DNA from 4 places in the Methylobacillus sp. genome. Region 3 is predicted to be linked to each of the others. Evidence: predicted binding sites of a transcription regulator. Region 3 holds the regulator's gene; each other region holds the start of a gene.

Region 1 (3,104 bases), on a different contig from region 3:
AACGGACTACTACGCCACTCCGGATACCTGGGAGGTTCCAACTGCCCTGGAGAAGGTGCTCAATGCCGCCAATCGCTGGGTGCTAGCACAAGCCATGCAGCATCGGGAAATGGCCGGCATGGCCACCACCGTAACATTACTGGTGCTACGAGGGCAGCGCTATTACTCGGCGCATGTTGGCGACAGCAGGCTATACCGCCTGCGCGGCGGCAATCTGGAGCGCCTCACTGCCGACCATGTCTGGGATCGGCCCGATATGCGCCATGTATTGAAACGCGCTATCGGGCTCGACCAGCAACTTAGCGTGGATTATGCCGAAGGCCAACTGCATGTAGGCGACCGTTATGTATTGATGACCGATGGCGTCTGGGCTGCCTTGCCAGACACCAGGCTGCAACGCTTGATACAGCAATATGCGCCACCGCAGGCATTAGCGGATGTTCTCATCAGGGAAGCCTTGCAAGCTGGTAGCAGTGACAATGCCACCGCCATCGTCATTGATGTGGAATCGGTTAGCGAGGATACGCTGACCGATTTTCTCGCCGAGAGTCGTCAGCTCAAACCACCTGCAAAACTCAAGGTTGGGGAAAGGTTAGACCAGTTTGAAATCATCGCAATACTTCATCAATCCCGTGCCAGTCTGGTGTATAAAGTCCGCCATGCGCAAAGTGGCCAGCTCTGGGTATTGAAAACCCTGCAACCAATACTGGCCAATGACCCGCAAAGCTGCATAGCTTTACTCAACGAGGAATGGCTGGCCAAACGTATTAGCTCGCAGTACCTGCCCCAGGTCTTGCCGCTGGATGCGGACACGCGCAGCCATCTCTATTACGTCATGAGCTGGCACGAAGGCGCAACACTGCAGCAACGCCTGCAACACGGACACCACTTCACCACGGCAGGCATCACTCGCATCGGCCAGGAAATGCTGCGCGGAATCGGGGCGCTGCATCGCATGCCTGTGCTGCACCGTGACATCAAGCCTGCCAACCTGCATATGGGTAAGGATGGGCGACTGCGTATTCTTGACCTTGGCGTCGCATCTGGCGGGCATCTTTCCACTCAGGAAACCATGCCGAATCCAGGAACACCAAGTTTCATGGCGCCAGAATTGTTTGATCACGCCGAATCCAGCGTACAAAGCGATATCTATGCAGCTGGTGTCACGCTCTACCACCTGCTGACGCGCAAATATCCTTACGGTGAAATCGAACCATTCCAGCATCCACGCTTTGGCGACCCGGTACCTCCAACCCGCTATCGCCCCGATATTCCGGGATGGCTGGAAAATATCATTCTCAAAGCTGTCACGCGCCAGCCCGCGTCCCGATTTGAAACAGCGGAGGAAATGCTGCTGGCGCTGGAAGTCGGGGAAACACGCCCGATCCTGCCAATGCGGCGCACGCCATTGATTTCTCGCGCCGGATTGCAGCAGTGGCAGTGGCTGGCGGTAGGCTCCCTATTCGTCAATATCCTGCTGGTGTATCTATTGCTTGTTGCCTGACTTTGATATGCACCAGTTCCATGCCGAGGTACATTTTTAGTGCAAGAAAGCAATACGCCTCTGCTCAAAGAAAACAAAAATCCAACATTTCCCGTTTAATATCAACCATCTAAAAATAATCCCACCATGGCATATCTGTTGCTTATATCAGAACAAAAGCTCATCACTGATGGATGAGTATTGATACAGAGGAATTACTCCTATCGGTAATCCTTTGATGGACAACGGCGTCCATTGCTTGTTTAGCACTGCCCATGGCAATTGCTGCACAGGTAATGGATGCCGTTTTGTTTTTGTGAGCCACAGGAAACACGACAATGAACGCAAACACCCACATCGTAGTAATAGGCAACGGTATGGTGGGCCATTACTTTGTGCAGGAGTTAGTCAAGCGCCAGCCTGATCTGGCGGCAGCCAATCTGCAAATCACAGTATTGGGAGAAGAACCGCGCCCAGCCTATGACCGTGTGCATCTTTCAAGCTTTTTCTCTGGCAGCACAGCTGATGACTTGTCATTGGTAGAGCAAGGATTTTATGAACGCCCTGGCTTGGAACTGCGGCTGAACGCACGGGCATCCACTATAGATCGCAGGCAACGAATCGTCATGCTAGCGGATGGCAGTATGCTGCATTATGACAAACTGGTGCTAGCCACTGGCTCTGCTCCCTTCGTACCGCCCGTGCCAGGCCGCGACCGCGAGAATTGCTTCGTCTACCGCACCATCGAAGACCTGGAGGCCATGACTGTGGCAGGCGCGACAGCCAAGAGCGGCGTCGTGGTCGGCGGCGGCCTGCTGGGCCTGGAGTGCGCCAAGGCCCTGCGCGACATGCGCCTGGACACCCATGTGGTGGAATTCGCCCCGCGCCTGATGGCGGTGCAAGTGGACGAAAGCGGCGGCCGCGTACTGCGCACCAAGATCGAGGAACTGGGCGTGCACGTGCACACCAGCCGCAATACCGTCAATATTACCGACGGTGCCACCGCCCGCCACCGTATGGTCTTCTTCGACGAAACCTGGCTCGAGACCGACATGATCGTGTTCTCCGCCGGCATCCGTCCGCGCGACGAGCTGGCGCGCGAATCCGGCCTGGCGATCGGCGCGCGCGGCGGCATCGCGATCGACGAGTTCTGCCGCTCCAGCGACCACGATATCTACGCAATTGGCGAGTGCGCCAACTGGAACGGTCAGATGTACGGTCTGGTTGCCCCTGGCTACGACATGGCGCGCATCGCCTGCGCCCATCTTTCCGGCGATTTCGCCGCGACTTTCCAGGGTGCCGACATGAGCACCAAGCTCAAGCTCATGGGCGTGGATGTCGCCAGCGTCGGCGACGCTCATGGTGAAACCCACGGCGCACGCAGCTACCAATACCTGGACGAAGTGCGCAAGATCTACAAGAAGATCGTCGTCAGCGAGGATGGCAAGAAGCTGCTCGGCGCGGTGCTGATCGGCAATGCCGATGAGTACGGCACCCTGCAGCAAATGACGGTCAATGCAATGCCCTTGCCGGAAAATCCCGAGTTCCTCATTCTGCCCGCCAGCGACGGCAAGGAAAAACCCGGCCTGGGCGTGGATGCCTTGCCTGACCATGCCGTCAT
Region 2 (3,104 bases), on a different contig from region 3:
GAAACTCTGCCTGCCGCGCGGCGCGCGAGACGGTGATATGTCCGGATTCCAATGGCTCGCGCAGCACCTCCAGCACCTTGCGGTCGAACTCCGCCAGTTCATCCAGAAACAAGACCCCGTGATGCGCCAGCGAAATCTCGCCGGGCTTGGGGATTGCACCGCCGCCCACCAGCGCCACGCCGGAAGCAGTATGGTGCGGCGCGCGATAAGGCCGCTTTCCCCAATCGCTGGCGCGAAAGCCTTTGCCCAGCGACTGGATCGCGGCGGATTCCAATGCCTCGGCTTCCGTCATGGCAGGCAGCACCCCAGCAAAACGCGAGGCCAGCATGGATTTTCCAGTACCCGGCGGCCCGGACATCAGCACGCTATGCCCGCCTGCGGCAGCCACCTCCAACGCGCGCTTGGCCTGGAGCTGGCCTTTCACCTCGGCAAAATCAGCTTCGTTGCGCGACACCTTTTCCACCGTAACTGGTTGAGGCAGCAATAGCTCGCGTCCAGCCAAATGAGCGCATACCTGCAACAAACTGTTGGCTGGCAGGACGGTTGCCCCTTGCACCAACGCGGCTTCTGCCGCACTTTCGCGGGGCAGGATGAACGCACGTCCGCTATCTCTGGCCTTGCACATCATGGCGAGTGCGCCGCGTATCGGACGCAGCTCGCCAGTCAAGGCCAACTCGCCTGCTACCTCATATTGATCCAGCGCTTGCGCGGGAATCTGCCCGGAAGCGGCAAGAATCCCGAGGGCGATCGGCAGGTCATAGCGCCCGCTTTCCTTGGGCAGATCAGCCGGAGCAAGGTTGACGGTGATTCGACGGGCCGGAAACTCGAACTGTGCGGTCTGCAGGGCAGCACGCACCCTGTCCTTGCTTTCCTTGACCTCGGCCTCGGGCAGACCAACGATAGTAAAGCTCGGCAAGCCGTTAGCCAAATGCACTTCTACCGCAACTTCCGGCGCCTCCATCCCGGCCAGCGCGCGGCTGTGCAACACCGCCAGCGCCATGCTCAAGCAGATTGCTCCAGCCGCGCCTCGATCTCCGCCAATTGTTGTTCCAATTCGGCCAATTGTTCGCGGGTTTTGCGCAGGATTTCCGCCTGGATATCAAACTCCTCGCGCGTCACAAGCTCCAGCTTGGTGAATGCGCCCTTTAACAGGGCATGCATGTTGCGCTCCATATCCTCTGCGGGTGATGCATCATACATTTCTTTGATTTTATTGGATAAATCTTCAAAAAATTGGCTATTCATCATGTCAATAACTCCAGGAGGAGTGCTAGTTTAGCAGGTTTCCTTTCCGTCAAAACCCTATTAAATACAACAAACTCAATCACTTATCCTCCACCTTCAGACCACGCACCATTCTGGATCGATAGAAAATTCCAAAAATCATTAGTAACCATTTGATTTATATGAATGTTTAATTAATGGCACAAGTGTTGCTTATTACCCAACAGAAGTTTTTTGTTTTTAACTCACTGAAAGGGTACATCATGCGTCACTCTCTGCTACTTGCAGGCATTCTGGGCACATTCGCAACACCTGCCGTTGTCATGGCGGAAGAGTCCGGCACAGAAACCTCTCCGCACTCCGTCACCTACAACATTGGCGTGACCAGCCAATATATCTTCCGCGGCCTGACGCAAACCGCGCATGAACCCGCGTTGCAAGGCGGTGTGGACTACGCACACGCCAGCGGCTTCTATCTTGGCACCTGGGGCTCCAACGTCAGCTGGGTAAACGATGGCGGCTACAAGGAAGACAACAGCATGGAATGGGATGTGTACGGCGGCTACACCAATACCTTCGGCGATAGCGGCATCAGCTATGACGTGGGCCTGCTGCAATATTTTTATCCTGGCAAAACCATCAGTGGCGTGCAACGCCCTGACACGACAGAAATCTATGGCGCATTGAGCTGGGGGCCGGTCACGCTAAAAAATTCTTATGTCATTTCCAATGGCGCGTTTGGCATCAAGGACGGTCGCGGTTCCAATTATCTCGATCTGGCGCTCGACCTGCCGATTGGTGAAACCGGTTACGCCATTCTGGCCCATGTCGGCTATCAATACTTTGATGGCAAGACCGCCGGCGCTTCCAACGACAAGGCATTTTCCTATACCGATTGGAAGCTGGGCATGACCAGAAGCTGGGACAACGGCGTGGTAGCAGGCGGCTACTACACCGGCTCCGATACGGATGATGCCTGGAAGATCGACGGCAAGAACATCGGCAAGGACACCGTGACCATCTTCGTGCAAAAGACTTTCTGAACTTGAATACCCTGGGGACAAGCCGGGCAATGTCAATGCCTGCCTTGCCTCCCGGATTGCTTAACCATCCCGCAACAAGGAGACATCCATGAAACTTGTATCCGCCATCATCAAGCCATTCAAGCTCGACGAAGTGCGTGAAGCCCTTTCCGCCATTGGCGTGCAGGGCATCACCGTCACCGAGGTCAAGGGCTTTGGCCGCCAGAAGGGCCATACCGAGCTTTACCGGGGCGCAGAATACATCGTCGATTTCCTGCCCAAGGTCAAACTGGAAATCGCAATTGCCGACGACCTGCTTGACCAGGTGATAGAAGCCATCGAGAAATCCGCCACTACCGGCAAGATCGGCGACGGCAAGATTTTTGTTTTTGACCTGGAGCAGGTGTACCGCATCCGCACAGGTGAAACTGGCGCTGATGCGCTGTAAGGAGCCTGATATGAAAAATATTCTTTCCATGCTTGCCCTATGTGGCTTATTGGGCTTTTCCAGCCTGGCGTTGGCGGCAGAAGAGTCTCTGATCGTCAACGACACCGTCATTACCGAAATTGCACCTGCCGCAACGCAAGCCGTTGCCACGCTCAGTGCAGGAGATACCGCCTGGACCATGATCGCCACGGTGCTGGTCCTGTTCATGATCGTGCCGGGCATCGCCCTGTTCTACGGTGGCCTGGTACGCGCCAAGAACATGGTTTCCATCCTGACGCAGGTATTCGTCACCACTGCGCTGATGTCCCTGCTCTGGGTCGCGTATGGCTACAGCCTGACCTTTACCGATGGTGGCAGCCTGAACAGCGTCATCGGCGGTTTCAGCAAAGCATTCCTGTCCGGCGTCACGC
Region 3 (3,104 bases):
AGTCTGTCCAGCGGCTCCATGGTATCCGCCATCTGCAACTGCACGATCAGGTCAAGCGGCTTGGTCGGTTTAACGGCATTGTCGCCGAACAAGGCGCGAATATTGAGCACGCCCAGGCCGCGCACCTCAAGGAAATCCTGCAGCAATGGCGGGCAACGCCCTTCCAGCCGGTCGGGGGCAACGCGGTAGAAATCGACGATATCATCCGCCACCAGGCGATGGCCGCGTGAAATCAATTCCAGTGCCAGTTCGCTTTTGCCGATGGCAGGATCGCCCTTGATCATGAGGCCAAACCCCTGCACCTCGAGGAATACCCCGTGCTGGCTTTCAGACACCGCCACCGCTTGCGCGAGGTAATGACTCAAGACATCCATCAGCTCGGGGCTACGTAGTGGTGAAGCCAGCAAAGGCGTCTTGTATTCGTCTGCAGCCGCAACCAGCTCATCTGGCGCCACTTCGCCATTAGCGACGATGATGGCGGCGAGGTCAGCGGAAAAAAGATTCTTGATAGCCTGCTGCAACTCGCGCGGATGCAGGCTGAGAAGATAATCCATCTCTGCGCACCCCAATACCTGTACCCGGTTGGGATGCACGAAATTCAGGTGGCCGATCAACGCCAGCGAAGGCTTGGTAACAGTTTCACTGGTCAACGGATTCTCGCCGCCCGCCAGACCTGCTATCCATTTGAGCTTGAGTTTGCGGCGCGTGTCGTTGTAGAGCTGGGAAACACTGATTTCGGCCATGTGGCTTGATTCTCTGGGAATGATCAGTCAGAAGAAACAACTAAATAGGGTACCGATTCCATCACTTCGACAGAAGCGGTACCCGTTTGCAGCATAGACAGGATTTACTCGACGGTTTGATGCTTGACGCCGCCGTCAGCCTGGTTATGGCTGCTGACCTTTTCCTTATGCTTCAATACTTGGCGATCCAGTTTGTCAGCAAGCGAATCAATCGCGCTATACATATTCTCCGCACCGCATTCGGCATGCAGGTCGTTCCCCGGAACACGCAGGGTGGCTTCCGCCTTTTGCACCAATTTTTCCACGCTGAGCGTCACCTTGAGATCAATGACATGATCAAAGTGATTGCTGAGTCGGGCCAGCTTGGACTGCACATATTCGCGCAGGGCTGGGGTAACCTCTAGATGATGTCCGGTCAGGTGCAAATTCATAACACTCTCCTTACTTAAAAAACGCGCAAATCAAAGCGACTTGCGCTGGTTGGCCGCGGGAATCTGTAGAGATTCGCGGTATTTTGCTATGGTTCTTCTTGCAACCACAATCCCCTGTTTACCGAGAATATCAGCAATCTGGTTGTCAGACAGCGGCTTCCTGGGATTTTCCTCGCCCACCATCTGCTTGATCAATGCGCGGATGGCCGTGGCGGAACACGCGCCACCGGATTCCGTTGCCACATGACTGCCGAAAAAATATTTCAATTCGTAGACGCCGCGTGGAGTGAGCATGTACTTTCTTGTCGTCACGCGTGAAACCGTGGATTCGTGCAAGCCAAGCTCATCGGCAATTTCACGCAGCACCAGCGGGCGCATGGCCACTTCCCCATGCTCGAAGAAATTGCGCTGCCGATCAACAATCGCCTGGGATACGCGCAGGATGGTAGAGAAACGCTGCTGGATGTTCTTGATCATCCATTTGGCTTCCTGCATCTGGCTCATCAAGTATTGGCTGGAACTGTCGCGGTTGCGTTTCAGGATGTTGGCATACAATTGATTGATGCGCAGCTTGGGTATCACTTCATCATTCAGGCTCGCGATCCAGATACCTTTGACTTTTCTGACCACGACTTCATGCTGGATATAGTGATCCGAGGCAATATGACTGAACTCGCTGCCAGGGCGCGGATTCAGTTGGGTCACAAGCTGCTGCACCGCTTTCAATACACCATCATCGCAATTCAGCAGCTTGCGCAAGCGCGTGTAATCCCGGCTCGCCAGCAAAGGCAGGTATTGCCCAGCCAACGTGATCGCCTGTGCCAAGTGAGGAGTGTCCTCGGGCAATGTCCGCAACTGCAAGACCAGGCACTCAGCCAGGTTGCGCGCGCCAATACCGGGCGGATCCAGGTTCTGGATATGCTTAAGTGCGATTTCCAGTTCCAACAACTCAATTTCCAACTCTTCCGGCAACAATGCTGCCAACTCTTCCAACGGTTGCTCAAGGTAGCCGTCATCATTGATGGCATCCACCAGCACCATGGCCAGCGTCTGGTCGCGCTCGGAAAGTGGCATCAGTTTGATCTGCCCCAGCAGATGCTCACGCAATGTAGGGTTTACTGCTTCCTGGAAGCTGAAATCGTTATCGTCGTCATGATTACCACCACCCTCCTCCCAGCGGTTGCTACCCTGAAAAGACTCGAAGTAGTCATCTGCCGCACCGCCGGATTCCGGCATTGGCAGATCGTCGGCTACGGGTTCGGATGTTTCGGCTGTCGTCTGGCCAGAGGCCACGTCATGAGAGGGGCCATAGCTATCGGATACGTCAGCAGCACCATCCGGGCCATCGACGCGTTCCAGCAAAGGGTTGGCCTGCAGCAGCGATTCCAGCTCCTGGTTCAGCTCTTGCGAAGACAGTTGCAGCAGCTTGATAGATTGCTGCAACTGCGGCGTCAATGTCAGATTCTGGGAAAATTTAAGCTGTAGACTTTGTTTCATCTTTACTTTTGTGCCACGACTACAGGCGGAAGTCCTTGCCTAGATACACTTCTCTCACACTTTCATTATGGATGATCTCGCTGGGCTTGCCCGAGGCAAACACGCGGCCCTCGTTCACGATATAGGCACGGTCGCAGATGCCCAATGTCTCACGCACATTATGGTCGGTGATCAGTACGCCGATACTGCGCTCGGTCAAAAAGCGCACGATCTTCTGAATATCCAGCACTGCGATCGGGTCGATCCCGGCAAATGGCTCATCCAGCAGAATAAAGCTGGGGTTGGTCGCCAGACAGCGGGCAATTTCCACCCGGCGGCGCTCGCCACCGGAAAGGCTGACGGCCATGTTGTCGCGTATATGGGTGATATGGAGTTCATGCAGCAGAGATTCAAGCTGTTCCTTGCGCTGTGCATCCGTCATATGGTGCTGCAA
Region 4 (3,104 bases), on a different contig from region 3:
ACCAGAGAATATGCATGAATATCCAGAGCTGATACAGCACCACCAGCACCAAGGCCAGCAGCAACCCACGCCACAGCAACCGCCCGATCACAATGCACGCATCATCGTCATGACGGGCGCAGTTTGCGGACGCACCTGCCGCCAGAGATAAAAAGCTTCTGCCGCCTGCTCCACCAGCATGCCCAACCCGTCGGCAATCTGCCGCACGCCTTCTTCCCTGGCGTATTGCATAAAGGGCGTTTCCCGGCCATACACCATGTCATAAGCCAGTGCGCCGTCGGCAAACAGGCCAGCAGTCAATGGCAGGCGTTCATTGCTCAGTCCGCTGGAAGTTGCATTGATCACCACATCAAACACCTGGCCGGCCAGCGCCTCAAAACTGCATGCTTCCAGCAGAACATCAACAGGCTTGGCACGCGCCACCATGGATTCAGCCTTGCTGACACTGCGATTGGCAATGCATAGCCGGGATGGCATTGTGGCCAGCAACGGCCCTAGCACGCCCTCGGCAGCACCGCCCGCCCCCAACAGCAGCACGCGCTTGCCAGCCAACGGCACAGCCAGGTTATGCTCGATGTCGCGCACCAGGCCAACGCCGTCTGTGTTATCTCCCAAGATGTCACTACCCTTGAAACTCAGTGTATTGACTGCTCCTGCCACGCGTGCTCGCTCGGTCAATTCCGTAGCCAAGGCATAAGCCTCAAACTTGAATGGCACAGTCACATTGGCACCGGCATAGCCTTGCTCCCGCAGGCTGGCGACGGTGGCGGCAAATCCGTCCAGCGGGGCCAATATCTTGCCATATTCAATCTGCTGCCCGGTCTGTTGCGCAAACGCCGCGTGAATCAGTGGCGATTTACTATGTTCTACCGGGTGGCCAATCACTGCATAACGATCCACGCTCACCTCAGGCATTGGTCCAGGGTAAGCGGGCGGCCTTCCAGCCGTTGATCTGGCCACGCTGCTTGTTGTCAGGAGTTGCCTCTCCCTCAAAGCCTTCCAACACGTTGTATGCTTCCGTATAGCCATTCTGGGCCGCCACGACGGCAGCATTGTGGGAACGTCCGCCGGTGCGGCACAAGAACATGACCAGGGCTTCACGATCCACCTGTTTATCAAGCTGCATCAGGAAATCCGGATTAGGGCTCATGCCTGGATAAAAAGCCCATTCAATATGGGCTGCGCCAGGAATGCGCCCCACCAGATCCAGCTCTGCCTTGGTGCGCACATCCACCAGCTTTGAAACCGGCACCATTTCCAGCACTTTTTGCGCCTCTTTAGGTGTCAATGCACCGGCATAAGGCAACCCATGTTGTTCAGCACGCACTCTTGCGTTTTGCAGAATACTGCTCAATGTTTCCATTGTTCTCTCCTTGCTTAAACCATGCAGGGAGTATAGCCCTAATTCCCCTGCAAACCCACACGCACCATATTGGTGCACAAACCCGGCAAACGCACTGTTAATGTGCGTTATACAATATTTCTCTTTTGTAATCTTATATGTGAAAATGGGAAATTGCCTTTTTCCAGTGGCACAATTCATGCTTACCTTAGCGTCAGCATCATGCTTCAACAACCTTTAATCCAGAAAGAGCTTAGGAGAATCAAATGGCGGTGGCCGATGTAATGAAACTGGTAGAGGAAAACGACATCAGGTTTGTCGATTTTCGCTTTACCGACACCAGGGGTAAGGAACAACACGTCACCGTGCCGGTTTCTGCCTTCGACGAAGACAAGTTTACCGAAGGCCATGCTTTCGATGGTTCTTCCATTGCTGGCTGGAAAGGCATCCAGGCTTCTGACATGCTGTTGATTCCGGATCCTGATACCGCCAATATTGATCCCTTCATGGACGAGCCCACCCTGATACTGACTTGTGACGTAGTGGACCCAGCCGACGGCAAAGGTTATGACCGCTGCCCACGCAGCATTGCCAAGCGCGCGGAAGCCTACCTGAAATCCAGCGGCATCGGCGATACCGCATTCTTCGGCCCTGAGCCTGAATTTTTCATTTTTGATTCCATCAACTGGTCTGTTGATATGAGCGGTAGCTCCGTCAAGATCAATTCTGAAGAAGCCGCATGGTCCTCCGGCGAAAAGTTTGAAGGCGGCAACACCGGCCACCGCCCAGGCGTCAAGGGCGGTTACTTCCCTGTCCCGCCAGTGGATTCCCTGCACGACATCCGCTCCGCCATGGTCGTCACCATGGAAGAGATGGGCGTTCCCGTGGAAGTGCATCACCACGAAGTCGCCACCGCGGGCCAATGTGAAATCGGCACCAAATTCAGCACTCTGGTGCAACGCGCCGACTGGACGCAAATCCTCAAATACGTGGTGTTCAACACTGCACATGCCTACGGCAAAACCGCCACTTTCATGCCCAAGCCCATCTTCGGCGATAACGGTTCCGGCATGCACGTGCACCAATCCATCTGGAAAGACGGCAAGAACCTGTTCGCGGGTAACGGCTATGCTGGCCTGAGCGAATTCGCCCTGTACTATATCGGCGGCATCATCAAGCACGCGCGCGCGCTCAACGCCATCACCAACCCAGGCACCAACTCCTACAAGCGCTTGGTACCCGGCTTTGAAGCGCCAGTAAAACTGGCTTATTCGGCGAAGAACCGTTCCGCTTCCATCCGCGTTCCTTTTGTGCAGTCCGACAAGGCGCGCCGTATCGAGGCACGTTTCCCTGACCCCACCGCCAACCCATACCTGGCATTCAGCGCATTGATGATGGCTGGCCTGGATGGCGTGCAGAACAAGATCCACCCTGGCGAGCCAGCCACCAAGGATCTCTACCACCTGCCGCCAGAAGAGGATGCTGCCATCCCAACCGTGGCCTCCTCCCTGGAACAGGCATTGGAAGCTCTGGATAAGGATCGTGAGTTCCTGACCCGCGGCGGTGTATTCTCCGAAGACTGGATCGACGCCTATATCGACCTGAAGATGGATGAAGTCACCAAGCTGCGCCAGACGCCGCACCCCATCGAGTTCAGCATGTACTACAGTATTTAATTGCTGATCACCAAGAAAAGCGGGGCAACCCGCTTTTTTTGTATCCACGCCGCCAAGCCTGTATCTGCCAATTGCCTGCCCTCGCC

Evidence for each region. The regulator sigma-54, encoded in region 3, starts transcription at its own class of promoters, with help from an activator protein. The targets are predictions, from matches to a motif close to TGGCACNNTTCCTGCT.
Region 1: the regulator sigma-54 is predicted to act here: its motif matches at 1,632-1,647, upstream of nirB (nitrite reductase large subunit NirB).
Region 2: the regulator sigma-54 is predicted to act here: its motif matches at 1,423-1,438, upstream of V7Z75_RS08790 (TorF family putative porin).
Region 4: the regulator sigma-54 is predicted to act here: its motif matches at 1,531-1,546, upstream of glnA (type I glutamate--ammonia ligase).

The regions. Positions count from the first base shown of each region.
Region 1 is NZ_DAIUFW010000007.1:164,873-167,976, forward strand. It holds gene V7Z75_RS10845 (bifunctional protein-serine/threonine kinase/phosphatase) at 1-1,504, shown strand, start outside; gene nirB (nitrite reductase large subunit NirB) at 1,822-3,104, shown strand, end outside.
Region 2 is NZ_DAIUFW010000005.1:186,593-189,696, forward strand. It holds gene V7Z75_RS08780 (YifB family Mg chelatase-like AAA ATPase) at 1-1,000, opposite strand, end outside; gene V7Z75_RS08785 (accessory factor UbiK family protein) at 1,003-1,248, opposite strand; gene V7Z75_RS08790 (TorF family putative porin) at 1,488-2,267, shown strand; gene glnK (P-II family nitrogen regulator) at 2,356-2,694, shown strand; gene V7Z75_RS08800 (ammonium transporter) at 2,705-3,104, shown strand, end outside.
Region 3 is NZ_DAIUFW010000010.1:12,650-15,753, forward strand. It holds gene hprK (HPr(Ser) kinase/phosphatase) at 1-743, opposite strand, end outside; gene hpf (ribosome hibernation-promoting factor, HPF/YfiA family) at 848-1,174, opposite strand; gene V7Z75_RS11855 (RNA polymerase factor sigma-54) at 1,205-2,671, opposite strand; gene lptB (LPS export ABC transporter ATP-binding protein) at 2,691-3,104, opposite strand, start outside.
Region 4 is NZ_DAIUFW010000005.1:119,363-122,466, forward strand. It holds gene mtgA (monofunctional biosynthetic peptidoglycan transglycosylase) at 1-91, opposite strand, end outside; gene aroE (shikimate dehydrogenase) at 88-915, opposite strand; gene V7Z75_RS08455 (rhodanese-like domain-containing protein) at 908-1,363, opposite strand; gene glnA (type I glutamate--ammonia ligase) at 1,609-3,018, shown strand.